2 regions of the Alicyclobacillus tolerans genome follow, and region 1 is predicted to be linked to the other one. Evidence: riboswitches for the same ligand, from Rfam matches in the RefSeq annotation. Region 1 holds a riboswitch; the other holds the start of a gene.
The links. A riboswitch is a leader RNA that binds a small molecule or an ion and turns the genes downstream of it on or off. The one in region 1 is predicted to bind thiamine pyrophosphate.
Positions count from the first base shown of each region.

Region 2: linked by a shared signal. The riboswitch ahead of ACOJUR_RS04490 (IS110 family RNA-guided transposase) and the one ahead of ACOJUR_RS05540 (ECF transporter S component) in region 1 are both predicted to bind thiamine pyrophosphate.

Region 1 is NZ_JBMGNK010000002.1:1,117,370-1,123,974, forward strand. Features, by position in the region: gene hisF (imidazole glycerol phosphate synthase subunit HisF) at 1-663, shown strand, start outside; gene hisIE (bifunctional phosphoribosyl-AMP cyclohydrolase/phosphoribosyl-ATP diphosphatase HisIE) at 654-1,406, shown strand; gene ACOJUR_RS05530 (DMT family transporter) at 1,412-2,341, shown strand; gene ACOJUR_RS05535 (DODA-type extradiol aromatic ring-opening family dioxygenase) at 2,338-3,144, shown strand; TPP riboswitch at 3,215-3,311, shown strand; gene ACOJUR_RS05540 (ECF transporter S component) at 3,397-3,975, shown strand; gene ACOJUR_RS05545 (ATP-binding cassette domain-containing protein) at 3,972-6,350, shown strand; gene ACOJUR_RS05550 (glycosyltransferase family 39 protein) at 6,328-6,605, opposite strand, start outside.
Region 2 is NZ_JBMGNK010000002.1:892,348-898,952, reverse strand. Features, by position in the region: gene ACOJUR_RS04510 (hypothetical protein) at 1-804, opposite strand, end outside; gene ACOJUR_RS04505 (hypothetical protein) at 801-1,208, opposite strand; gene ACOJUR_RS04500 (RNA polymerase sigma factor) at 1,208-1,744, opposite strand; gene thiC (phosphomethylpyrimidine synthase ThiC) at 1,859-3,616, opposite strand; gene ACOJUR_RS04490 (IS110 family RNA-guided transposase) at 4,030-5,328, opposite strand; TPP riboswitch at 5,512-5,619, opposite strand; gene ACOJUR_RS04485 (transposase) at 5,852-6,028, shown strand; partial or broken gene ACOJUR_RS04480 (IS3 family transposase) at 6,033-6,371, shown strand; gene ACOJUR_RS04475 (winged helix-turn-helix domain-containing protein) at 6,548-6,605, opposite strand, start outside.

The DNA.
Region 1 (6,605 bases):
TTAGCAGAGCGTTATTCTGAAGAAGGAGCCGATGAACTGGTACTTTTGGATATTTCGGCTTCTTTGGAAGGCAGACTGGCCGTCTTGCGAGTGGTAGAGGAAGTGGCCTCTCGTATTCAGATTCCGCTCACCGTAGGCGGGGGTGTCAATCGTATTCAAGATGTGCGTGATTTGCTGATGGCTGGAGCGGATAAAGTGTCCATGAATACGGGGGCCGTGCGTTCTCCAGAGCTCATACAGGAAGCAGCCCGCCGTTTTGGCGAGCAGTGTGTGGTTGTGGCCATTGATGCTAAAAAAAATTCTCTGACAGGCGACTATGAAGTGATGATAAAAGGCGGAAAACAGTCGACAGGGCTTGAAGTTGTCCATTGGGCACGCCGTGCTGTCAGCCTTGGGGCGGGTGAAATACTCCTCACCTCGTTTGTGCAAGATGGAACTAAAAGTGGTTTTGATATTACATTGACGCGGGCGGTTGCAGAAGCAGTTTCTGTGCCCGTAATAGCTTCAGGCGGGGCTGGTTGTGTAGAAGATTTTTACGATGTCTTTACTCAAACAGAAGCAGCTGCGGCACTAGCTGCTACAATTTTCCATTTTTCTGAAACTTCTATTCGTGAAGTCAAGTCGTATTGCCGCCAGAGAGGAGTGGCTATTCGATGGATTTAGCAACAGGCGAATCTGCCATGCAGTCTGTAGCACTGGCTCGCGTCCGTTACGATGCAACAACAGGATTGGTGCCGGTTATCGTCCAAGAGGCTAAGACGCGTGAGGTATTGATGATGGCTTATGCGAATCGCGAAGCTCTCAAACGTACGTTGGAGACAGGTCAAGCCTGGTTTTTCAGCCGATCTCGTCAAGAATATTGGCGCAAAGGCGCAACTTCTGGAAACACGCTGAATGTGCTTTCTATCTGGGTCGATTGTGACGCGGACAGCCTCATTTATTGGGTAGAAGCTGTTGGACCTGCATGCCACACAGGTGAGCGTAGTTGTTTTTATCGAACCTTGGTATCGGACAGTGTGGCTGAACAGGCGGATAAACTGAGTGGGGAAGTGAGTATAGAAAGGTCAATAGAAAAACAGACAGACGATTCTGCGAGAAAAGTGTTAGATAATGGAACTGACTTTACACTGCTGGCTGATTTGTGGGATACTGTCATCAGTCGACAATCGGAAATGCCTGCAGGAAGTTATACCACCTATCTCTTCACGCAGGGCATGGACAAAATTGCCAAAAAAGTTGGAGAAGAAGCTGTCGAAGTTGCTCTGGCAGCCAAATCGTCAGATGCTGTCAGACAGCGGGAAGAAGTAGCGGCTGAAAGCGCTGACCTACTTTATCACCTGCTGGTTCTTTGGAGTGCTTCTGGCGTTTCTCCGGCGGATGTAATGGCAGTGTTGAGGAGCAGATAGCGCAGATGCAGTCAGAAGTTGTACCACCTCCTGGTGAAGTGCCTGCCTCGCCATCGCGCGAGGCATTTGGTTTGTTTTCCGTCCTTTTTGTCAATCTTATTTGGGCTGCGAGTTTTCCGGCCACTGCGTTTGCCGTACATAGTTTTCCTCCCGTTTTTTTGACACTGATGCGCCTATCGGTAGGCGGACTGCTTTTGTCGCCTTGGCTTTTTTTGCGATCAGCGCGTCGCCTTTTCCATCCTCGTGTGTTAGCACTCAGTGCCTTCTTGGGTGTAGTCGGTTTTTCCTTGCCAGTTTTTTTCGAGACAGAAGGTCTGTATCAATCGACTCCAGCTGTAGCTGCCATTTCTATAGCGATGGAACCTCTTTTTACAACCTTCATTGCTGCTATGGTTTTGCGAGAGCGGCTAACATGGCGACGGATTTTTGCTTTGTTTTTAGCGCTGATAGGTGCTTATGCGATTGCAGGGTTTCCTCGTCCAGACAATCCAGGCTATTGGCTTGGCGACTTGTTTATGTTGGCCGCCGTTCTGTGCTATGCTGTGTACAATGCGTTGTCAAAAAAATTGACCGATTCTGTACCTTCTATGCCAGCTGCTTCAGCATCATTGTTATTTGGTGCCCTTGGCAGTTTGCCTATCTGGCTTTTGCTCCATCATCCGCTGCCGCACGAATGGATTTCCAAAGATATATATGCAGCAGCCTATTTGACACTCTTTTGTACGACTGGCGCTTATGTGCTCTGGAATCTTATTTTGCGTGTTTTTCACGCCTCTTTTGCAGCGTTGTTTCTCTATTTGCAACCCGTTTTTGGGGTTTTGCTCTCCGTTTGGTTGCTTCACATTCAACCGGAAGCATCCTTTTATGTCGGAAGTGTCGTTATTCTATTTAGCCTATTTCTAGGTAGACAACAGAGAGGAGAACGGTCGGATTGAATCCATTTGTTCACACGCTTATTTCGCCTCACGGATTTGAACTGATTCCTTCGCTCGACACAGCCAAACGTCCGGGAATTCAGCGTTTAAGGAGTGCTTTGGAAAAGCAAGGGAAACGTATGACAGCTGCTAAACCTGATTTATTGGTGGTTTTGACACCGCATGGACTGCGCACGACCCGTTACACTACAGTAACAACCAGCACTTGGGTACGCGGGTTAGCGGAATACGACGGAGAAGAAGCCAGCATGGAATGTCCTGTAGCGCAGTCTTTTGCAGTGGGTTACGTAGAGGCTGCTGAGGCTGCAGGTTTACCACTTTTGGGTGTTCAGTTTGCCACGGCAGCAGGACCGCTCTCTGTTTTACCGCTTGATTGGGGAAGTATGGTTCCGCTCTGGTTTATGCCTGATGTTCCTGTTGTTATTATCACCCCAGCGCGAAATTTGGATAAAGCGTCGTACATTCGCTGTGGAGAGCTATTGGCAGAGTGGACAGTGCGTCAGAAAAAACGTGTTGGCTTGATTGCCTCCTGTGACTGGGCGCATACGCACCATGAGGGCGGACCTTATGGTTTTGCCAAAGAAGCCGTGGAGTTGGATCAAAAAGTTCGGGATGTACTTATGCGTGGTGAATGGGAAGAAATGGCAGATTGGGATTCTTCATTTGTTGAAGCTGCTAAACCCGACGGAATCCCACAAATTTTAATGTTAGCTGGTGCTGTGTCCAAAGCGGATCGTAAAATTATAGAATGCGAATATGAGTGTCCTACCTATTTCGGAATGTTAGTAGCAGGACTCGCTTAAGCGGTTTGTGAACGAGTCTCTTGTTACTCAGACGCGGATTTGCTACACTGCTTGCAAACAGCATAAAGAAAAGAGGCGCTAGGGGTGCCCTTTGGCTGAGAGACCTATGTCAACCCTTTAGACTCGATCTGGATAATGCCAGCGAGAGGAAGTGCCAAGTTCGGGGAGAGTCACCTCTTTTCACGCCATTAGCGGGAGAGGTGTTTTTTTATGTCTACTCTCGCAAAACAATCATAATTTGGGGGAATGTTTATGAGTTGGAAGTTGCGAGACATTGTCTTGTTAGCCATTCTCGCGGTTGTCAGTGGTCTGATTTTCCGTATTTTCGATTTCTTGTACAACATTCTGCAAATCGGCAATATTGTCTGGCCGCCTGGTCAAAATATTTTAAACGGTGTCTGGTTTATTGCTGTCGGCTTGGTACCTTATATCATTCGTAAACCAGGGGCTGCGCTTTTGGCAGAAGTGCTTGCTGCCGTCGTTGAATGGGCGCTCGCTGGTCCTTATGGAATTAGTGGCGTTCTTTCTGGCTTATTGCAAGGTCTTGGCGGCGAATTGGCCTATCTGTTCTTTGCTTATCGTCGCTACAATCTCGGCGTCTTATCACTCTCAGGTGCGCTGGCCGGTGTGGGGTACGCTGTGCAATATTACTATCAGTATGGCGGTAATCACCTCACTCATTTGGATTTTATTCTTGCCGTTCTCATCAACTGTATTTCAGGAGTATTTTTTGCTGGATTTGTGCCGAAATGGATTGATGATGCTCTTGCGCGTACAGGGCTTCTTCGCAATTACGCGATTGGTCAGCGAGCTAAGGGGATTTCACAGTGAGTAGCCAACTGAAGCAGAGTCCTCGTACCCTCGAAGAGATGGCAAGTCCGCTTCTCTTTGTAAAGGATCTCTGTTTGCGCTATGAGGAGCATGGGCCATGGATTTTGCGCCATATTGATTTTGTCCTGCATCCAGGTGAATCTGTATTGCTGCTTGGCCCAAGCGGATCGGGAAAAAGCACATTAGCTATGGTACTTGCTGGTCTGATACCCAGGATTCTTGAGGCAGAAGTCAAAGGAGAAGTCTTTTCTAGCGATTCTTTGCGCAAGCCGGGGAATATTGGCTATGTTTTTCAAGATGCGGATACACAGTTTTGCATGCTGCAAGTGGATGACGAATTGGCGTTTGGCATGGAGAATCGGCAAATTCCCCGCGCCAAGATGCGTGAACGAATGAAAGAAGCTTTGGCCAATGTTTTGTTGCCCGTTGCTCCAAACGATCTTCATCATGAGTTTTCGGGCGGAATGAAGCAGAAATTGGCAATTGCTTCCGCTTTGACACTTCGTCCTCAACTTTGTGTCCTGGATGAACCTACAGCTAATCTCGATCCGTTAGCTAGTGCACAGGTATTGACGACCATTCAAAAATTGCGCGAACAAGGGACTAGCTTGCTGATAATTGAGCATCATTTTCAACCTCTTCTGCCCTATGTGGATAGGGTGGTCTTGTTCAATCGAGATGGTAGCATTCATCGCCAAGGTCCTGCTGGAGAAGTGGTTGCTGAAGAATGGGCATGGATGCTGGCAGAAGGAGTAGCAGAAAGTCATGAGCTTGTCCAAACTGCGGTGCGGCGCGCTAATGATGCGTCCAGTTTGTCTTTGGGCAATTCGCTATGGACTTTGAGTGGGTTGGACGTAAAGCGTGGAAAGCGTGAAGTGTTGAAGCAGGTTAATGCAGAAATACGGCAAGGCGAATGGATAGCCATTGTGGGTCCAAACGGATCGGGCAAATCGACATTACTTGAAGCGCTCGCGGGATTGGTTCCGGCTGAGTCTGGAGAGTTGTCGTATGCTGGACGTCCACTCAAGGATTGGTCGGCAGAAGAATTGTATCAACGAATTTCTGTGAGTTTTCAAAATCCAGAGCATCAGTTTGTTTATGAACGAGTGGGAGAAGAGATAGCCAATCAACGTCTGTCAGGTGACATTCCTGATGATGTCCAGTCCTGGCTCAGTGATTTTGGCCTGGCAGGTTTAGCTGAACAATCGCCTTATATGCTTTCCCAAGGCCAGAAACGCCGTTTGTCTGTTGCTTCTATGTTACGTAAGGAACATGAGGCGTATTTGCTTGACGAGCCAACGTTTGGTCAGGATGCTGCGACAACCCGTTTTCTTATGGAACGTTTGGAGTCGTTGCACATTCGCGGTAAAACTCTGATCATGGTTAGCCATGACTTGTCACTCGTCTATCGTTATGCTACGCGCGTTTGGGTGGTGGTCAATGGTCGGTTGATTTGGGATGGTTTGCCGCAGGATTTAAAAAATCATCAAGCGATTCGAGCAAAAGCTCATCTTTTATCGGAACAGGAATTGATTGCGGCAGAGTTGCAACGAACGGAATTGAGCATGAAAGATATTTGGAATGCTTGGGAATCGAAGAGTGTTCCTAAGAATCATGCTCGTTTGTCCTGGTTTCGTAAAATTCACCCAGTCTGGCTATTCATTGGTATTCTGGTGGCAGCGGTCTTGATGGTATTTGCAAACAACTGGCAACAAGGTTTGGCGATGTTACTCTTTCCTATGGTTTTGCTCATGACCTTGGGACATCAATCTCCTTGGCGTGTATTAAAAATTCTTGCGCCATTTGTCCTTATTTATTTTCTTTCCCTTGTCTCTTTGACATTGAATTCAGCAGTACCGTCTGGAAGTGCCAGCGTGACGATTCTTTGGTGGCATCCAAGTATAGCCGGACTTCTCAATGGTATCGTGCTCGCCACACGAATGATTGGCACGTTGGCGCTTGGCCTGCTCTATGTGGATGCCGTGGATTTAACAGAATTGACCATTGGACTGACGCGACATTTTCGCTTGCCGCCTAAGTTCGCCTATGGTTTTCTGGCAGGTTTTCGCATACTGCCGTTGCTGCACACTGAGTGGAATAAAATTCAAGATGCACGTCGCGTGCGAGGATTATCCCCTAAACGGATGATATGGCGCATCGGTATTTTTGCGTTGCCGCTATTGGCTCAGGCTGTACGCATGAGCGAGCGTGTAGCCATGGCTATGGAATCTCGTGGTTTGCAGGGTGATGCGGCTGCGTCCGCTAAGGAACGCAGCTTTTACCGTGATGTGTCCTATGGAACTTTGGATATTTTTATTGCTCTCGCTTTTCCTGTTTCAGTGTTCGCTTTGCTTATGATTTTTGCTCACCCTTAAACCTGTGGCGAATGGTCCTATGCCAGATCCACGGGAACGCTGCACAACCCATGGGCGTAAAGAGAGCGTATAAAGGCATCAATGGATAACGGAAACGATCCCAAGCAGGGAAAAAGAAAAAAACAAGCGTATAGTAAACTAAAAAGCAGAGAATAACGGCCCATTGTCGAAGCAGTGGGCGTTTTTCTGCTTGGGTGGCCAAATACATCAGGCCGAGTAGCACAAAGAGCATAAAAATCCAATAGGCAATTGTAT
Region 2 (6,605 bases), 230 kb from region 1:
TATTCCAATCAGCCAAAAGATACAAAAGAAAAGCAGACCAATCCAAGGAAGATTGCAGAAAGCCAACATCAGGCTAGAGCCCATCATTGCTCTTACCCATTCTGGACGTTTCTGATTGGATTCTCGCCAAAATAAATCTCCTATCCAAAGAGCAACAACAGATAAACCCAAAATCCCAGCAATTACGAACAACAAAACAGCAACTGCAGCAAGAGGAATGGCTATTAGTGTTACGGCCAAAAGCCCACTGACAGCCAGACAGATTACGGTCATCAGCAAACCAGCAATTCCCGCCGTGCGAGCCGAAGATTTTAAAATATTAAACGGTACCACTGTGTATTCTTGAAATACCCATGCAACTATTGTCGTTATAAGCAGCAAACCCATACTAAGCACAAGCATACCCATCCACAAAAGCAAAGCAAACATCCCGCCCAAAAGTACCCCGTTCCAAAACGGAGTGGACAGTGAAAGATGATATAACTGGTGAACATGCGCACCGTGATCGAGAAAAATTTGACCGCCTAAATCCACCAAGATATCTGCGCTTCCACTCGATGTCACGTGCACATTACCATTAATGACTGCCAAAATCTCATAGACATGGCCTGACAAATTGACGTTGTGTCCAAGAATAAGCGCATCGTCTACAACTTGACCGCGCGCAATGCTTGTATTTTGTTGACGGAAGATGGTATACGCGCTGCGCACAGCGTAAACATTTCGCAAATGAAAAAAGGGTACCAGACAGACAAGGACTGCCACAGCGCCAATGGCCAACCCCATCCACCAACGTTTCTTCATAGTAGAACCTCGCTTTGTAGGCCTCGTAACAACTTTTTCAAACCATAAACTGACCCCAATAAACAGACGACACACAAGAACGCAAACACACCCAGCCAACCATAACTCAATGGTATAGGCAAATGGCTTAACCCGTGAAAAATATCATATACAAGCGTTAACAAGGCCCTACATATCAGTCCGAAAGGTGACAACAGCAAGGCTAGACAACAAACTGATCCCACGGAAATGATCAGTATGTAGATTATAGCCAATCGTTGAATCTGCTTTTGACGTCGAATATCCCAAATTTTTTGCATCACTTGCTCATGCAGATGAACAGGAGCAACCAGGGAAAGGAGATACTCCTGAACATCCACATCCACATCGTCCGTAAGTTTTTCGTCTTCTGAGGAATATTTCATTACAAAGTTCCCCTCTCTTCTTTTAAGATTTCACGCAGACGTGAGCGTGCATAATGCACGCGCGAACGAACCGTTCCAATGGGTATATCCAGCAAAACAGAAATCTCATCATATTCAAGTTCATGTACAGCACGTAAAATAGTTACGATTCGATGCTCTTCCGATAATTCACGCAAAGCCCGTTCTATATCCATACGAGTATCTATTGCTGGATGGGGATCGTGTGGCGTGGAAATTTTCTCAGAATCCAATTCAACACTGGGCCATTTTTGTTTGGCCTTCAAACAGTCAATTGCTGTACGAATTGCAATACGAATTAACCAAGTAGAGAAGGCTCGTTCGTCTTGCAATTTCTTTAGAGATTGAAAAGCTTTGATAAACGTTTCCTGGGTTACATCCTCCGCATCTACCCGGTTTTGCAAAATCCCATAAATTGTACTATAAACGTAATTCTGATAATTTTTCACAATACAACTGAACGCTTCATAGTCTCCCCGACGTGCTTTGCGAATGAGGTGAATATCTTCAAAATCCAAATAGACACCACCTCCATTCGCAACACATCGACTATTTCTCCAGAGACCCTGTGTCATCCTTGACAACCTTACAGACATGAACAATAAAGAAAAAGTTCATTGCTAAACATCAATTTAGGCCTGATAAATTTGACTTCCTGATTCACGAAATTCTTTTGCCTTTTCATCCATACCCGCACTTATGGCAGATTCTACACTTAATCCTTTAGCTTGCGCATATTCTCGTATGTCTTGCGTAATTCTCATGCTGCAAAATTTCGGTCCGCACATCGAACAAAAATGGGCAGTTTTAGCGGGTTCAGCAGGCAATGTTTCATCGTGATATGCGATTGCACGCTGTGGATCCAACGAAAGATGGAATTGATCACGCCAGCGAAATTCAAAACGCGCTTTCGATAATGCATCATCCCGCTGTTGAGCATGCGGATGACCTTTTGCCAAGTCTGCCGCATGTGCAGCAATTTTATAAGCAATGACACCTTCCTTTACATCATCTTTATTAGGCAATCCCAAGTGTTCTTTGGGAGTTACATAACACAGCATAGCAGTTCCAAACCAACCAATCATGGCTGCTCCAATCGCCGATGTAATATGGTCATATCCAGGCGCGATATCCGTGGTTAGTGGACCGAGTGTATAAAAAGGTGCTTCATGACAAACTTCCATTTGCCGATCAACATTTTCCTTAATTTTGTGCAGAGGGACGTGTCCTGGCCCCTCAATCATAACCTGGACATCGTGTTGCCAAGCTATTTTTGTCAATTCACCAAGTGTTTCAAGCTCGGCAAACTGAGCTTCATCATTCGCATCAGCAATAGAACCTGGACGCAAACCATCTCCAAGCGAAAATGATACGTCATACGTCTTCATAATTTCGCAAATCTCTTCAAAATGCGTATATAGAAAGTTTTCTTGATGATGCGCCAAACACCAGGCAGCCATAATCGAACCGCCTCGAGAAACTATCCCTGTAACACGTTTGGCGGTCAGTGGTATATATCGCAGCAATACTCCGGCATGGATGGTAAAATAGTCCACACCCTGTTCGGCTTGCTCTATTAACGTATCTCGATAAATTTCCCACGTTAATGCTTCCGCTTCTCCTCCCACTTTTTCGAGAGCTTGGTATATTGGTACTGTCCCTATAGGTACAGGAGAATTACGAATAATCCACTCGCGAGTAGTATGGATATTTTTTCCTGTCGATAAATCCATGACTGTATCAGCACCCCAAAGTGTAGCCCATTTCATCTTATCTACTTCTGCCTCAATTGAAGAGGCTACAGCAGAATTCCCAATATTTGCATTGATTTTTGTGTAAAAGTTGCGACCAATAATCATTGGTTCACTCTCGGGGTGATTGATATTGGAAGGAATAATAGCGCGTCCGGAAGCAACTTCCTGACGGACAAACTCGGGATCTCTTCCTTCACGAATTGCGATAAACTCCATCTCGGGCGTCAATATTCCTTTTCTGGCATAATGCAACTGGGTTACATTGTGACCCTTTTTGGCTCGAAGAGGTTTACGAAGCAATCCAGGAAATATCTCTTGCTGAGAAGAGCCCGAAGATGCTTTTATACCATTATCAATAGGGAGAACTTGGCGCCCTTGATATTCCTCAACATCACCTCTTTCTAAAATCCATGGACGACGAATAGGAGCTAAGCCAGTTCGAATATCGGTATCACTATGAATATCGGTATAGGGTCCACTGGTATCATAAACTCGAATTGGCGAGTTTTCTTGTTTTCCAAAACGTCCCGTAGAAGGAGATAACTGAATTTCTCTCATAGGTACTTGCAAATCTGACCGCGTTCCTTGGATATACACTTTTTTACTACAAGGAAAATAATCAATTTTTTCTGTCATCATAAACACTCTCCCACTAAGAATTAATGTTTTCTTCTATTTACTCACTCATTCTCACGATTACGTACCTTGACAACTTGAGAGGAAGCGTCGGAATGTTAAATGTGCCAATTTTCAAACGGATACTCCGTGGCAGGAACAGAGATTGGCGTTAATTTACCAATACATGGAACATAATGATGTTCGCACCTTTGGATGTCCACGCTGTCCCTTGCGGTTTACCCTCCCATGTCACACTGGGTCTGTGCCCTCACATTCCTTCGTACTACCTCTCAAGGGGTGGATGCCGTTTCTTGCTCCTTTACTGGGTCGTTGCCCTTACGGTGTATGTTTCTACGGCTTATCCGTGCTTCTGTTTGTCTTGGTGTTCATCGTTCATAAGCAAGTAAATCGAACTGACGAGTTTGATTCGATTAAGCAGCCATCTGTATTTGGGACTTCCGAATGGGTCCCAATAAATCCTCGGCGTTGTACTGAACTTGCCTTGTGCCCAATGTGTGCAGAACACGAATGAGCTTTCCACACAGCGCAATGAGCGACTGTTTCTTTTTCAACGGATTACACGCTCGTGTCGTGTAATAGTGGTGCAGAGCCTTAAATTCGGGGTTCGTGGCAACCATCGGTAATACCGCTCGGAAGTGTAATGCCCTCAGCCGAGAACGACCACGTTTGGAGATGCCAGTTTTCCCTTTTCTCTTGCCAGAACTGTTCTCTTTCAGATTGAGACCGGCTAGCCGAATGATCTGCTGCCCATGGTCATATCCTTGGAGATCGCCGACTTCAGCCAGGAATCCGGCAAGTGTCGTGACACCCATCCCTGGCACACTCAGCATCTCTTCAGTGCCTGGAATCTGGTTCAGCAGTTGTTCCACCTGAACCATGATTTCATCACGCTGCCGTAAAAACATTTCATATTGCTCCAGCAGAGCCGTCAGTTCCAACCGAGCAGCCATGAGCCCCTCTTTAAGACCAATGGACTTCTCAGCGGCTGAAACGAGCCGTTTCGCTCGCTTCATGCCTACAGCCCGCCTTACACCGCTACTCTTCCACTGATTCACAATCTCGCTGGCGCCTAGCGAGGTGAGGTCCTGTGGAAGCGGGGACTTACGCAGTGTAATGAGAGATGCCTTGCCTTCCCAGTCCTTAAAAACCTGGGTATATTCCGGAAAGAACCGGTCGAGCCAGTTCTGAATCCGCTGCTGTACCTGACCTAAGTTCACCATTACCTTCTCTCTCAGGTTCATGAGGATCCGCAAATCCGCATAAACGCCAGTCGGAAGTTTAGGTTCGGTGTACTTGCCGTCTTTCACCAGATTTGCAATGACCTTGGCATCCTTGTAGTCATTTTTCGTGGGACAGTTATCCTCCAACTCTTTGCTCTTGTTAACGTGGTGCGGATTCAACAGCACGAATCGTACATCCAACTCTTGGATGAAGGCGCCTAACGGGAACCAGTAGTGTCCGGTCGGCTCAACTCCAAAGACGATATCCGTCTTGCCATGCAGCCGTTGTAACTCCTTCATCCACGTTACGAGTTTCGCCAGACCCTCATCATCGTTGGCAAAAACGCATTCCTTACCGAGCTCAATCCCACGAAAATCAATGGCTCTCGCTACATGTGTTTCCTTTGCAATGTCAGCTCCCACAATCAGGGTACAATCGGTAATTTGTTGAATTCGTTGATTTTGCTTCTGCTGCATCTTATACTTCACGTTGAGCGTCCTCCTCAATTAGGGAATGAATGTATCCTGCATTCGGAACCCAGCATACAGGAGGCGCTCTTTTCATTTCAAACCCGAAATTAATTCATTACAGGAATGGCTCCTTGGATATAAAATTTTGAATATGAAAAAAGACCGCCGGATAGTGTTTGCGGCGGTCTGCACAACCTAAAGGTATAAGTGCAATTGAATTCCTACGCTGGCATTATCCAGATCAGGTTGACGGTCGGTGTCCACAAACACCCTCTCAGCCCGGTTTGCCGAGCTCCCGTTTGCATGAAATTGTAAACTCAACATACCACGGTTTGTGACATTCGACAATCTTTAAAATTGGTGAATGTTTAGAGGTTGGGTTTGAAGCTGCCCTCCTGATTCGATTTCAATCGTGGAAGAAGTGGTAAAAATAAATTTTCCTTGACGCAGATTAGATAATAGAGGGAGTAGTGGTGTTAGGCTATAAAGATGGACACAACGAATCAAGAATGTAAGAATAAGGAGATTCGAGGTGAGCCACATGACACGGAAGTACGATAAGGAATTTAAACTTCACGCAGTTCAATTGGTTTTGGAGAGTGGAAAGCCAGCAAGCCAGGTGGCTCGAGAGCTAGGCGTATCGCAAAAAATGTTGTATGGCTGGGTGACGAAGTATAAGGAGGATCCTGCTACTCCGTTCGTCGGATGCGGGCCGTGAGGTTCAACGTCCGACAGGATCCTTATTTTATCACTCGGATCGTGGCAGCCCATACACCTCTCATGACTACCAGGACAAACTGCGAGAGTACAAGATGATTGGAAGCATGAGTCGCAAAGGTAACTGCTTTGACAATGCGTGCATCGATTCGTTTCATAGCATGATCAAGCGAGAACTCGTCTACCTGGAAAAGTTCAAAACCAGGGAGCAGGCAATACGGCGGATCTTCGAATACATCGAGGTTTGGTACAACCGGGAGCGGATTCACTCATCCATTGGATTCCTGACATCAGTTGAGTACGAAAGAATATATTTCCAAATATTGAGAACCAAAGCAAGCTAAGTGGGACAAAAGTAATCATGTCAGAATATGAAAACTTATAATTTCTCTATTCTGGGGTGTCCATTCTCTTGAATTAATACCAATCCGATGCGATACCCCTCACTTTACACTGTCTAAATTACATGGTGTAATCCTATATCGGACAACTTACCTCTAAGCCGCGTAATATTTACAGACTAAGTATTATTGTCACCAAAGTTCACCTCATCCCAAACTGCCGACAACAGAGTATCG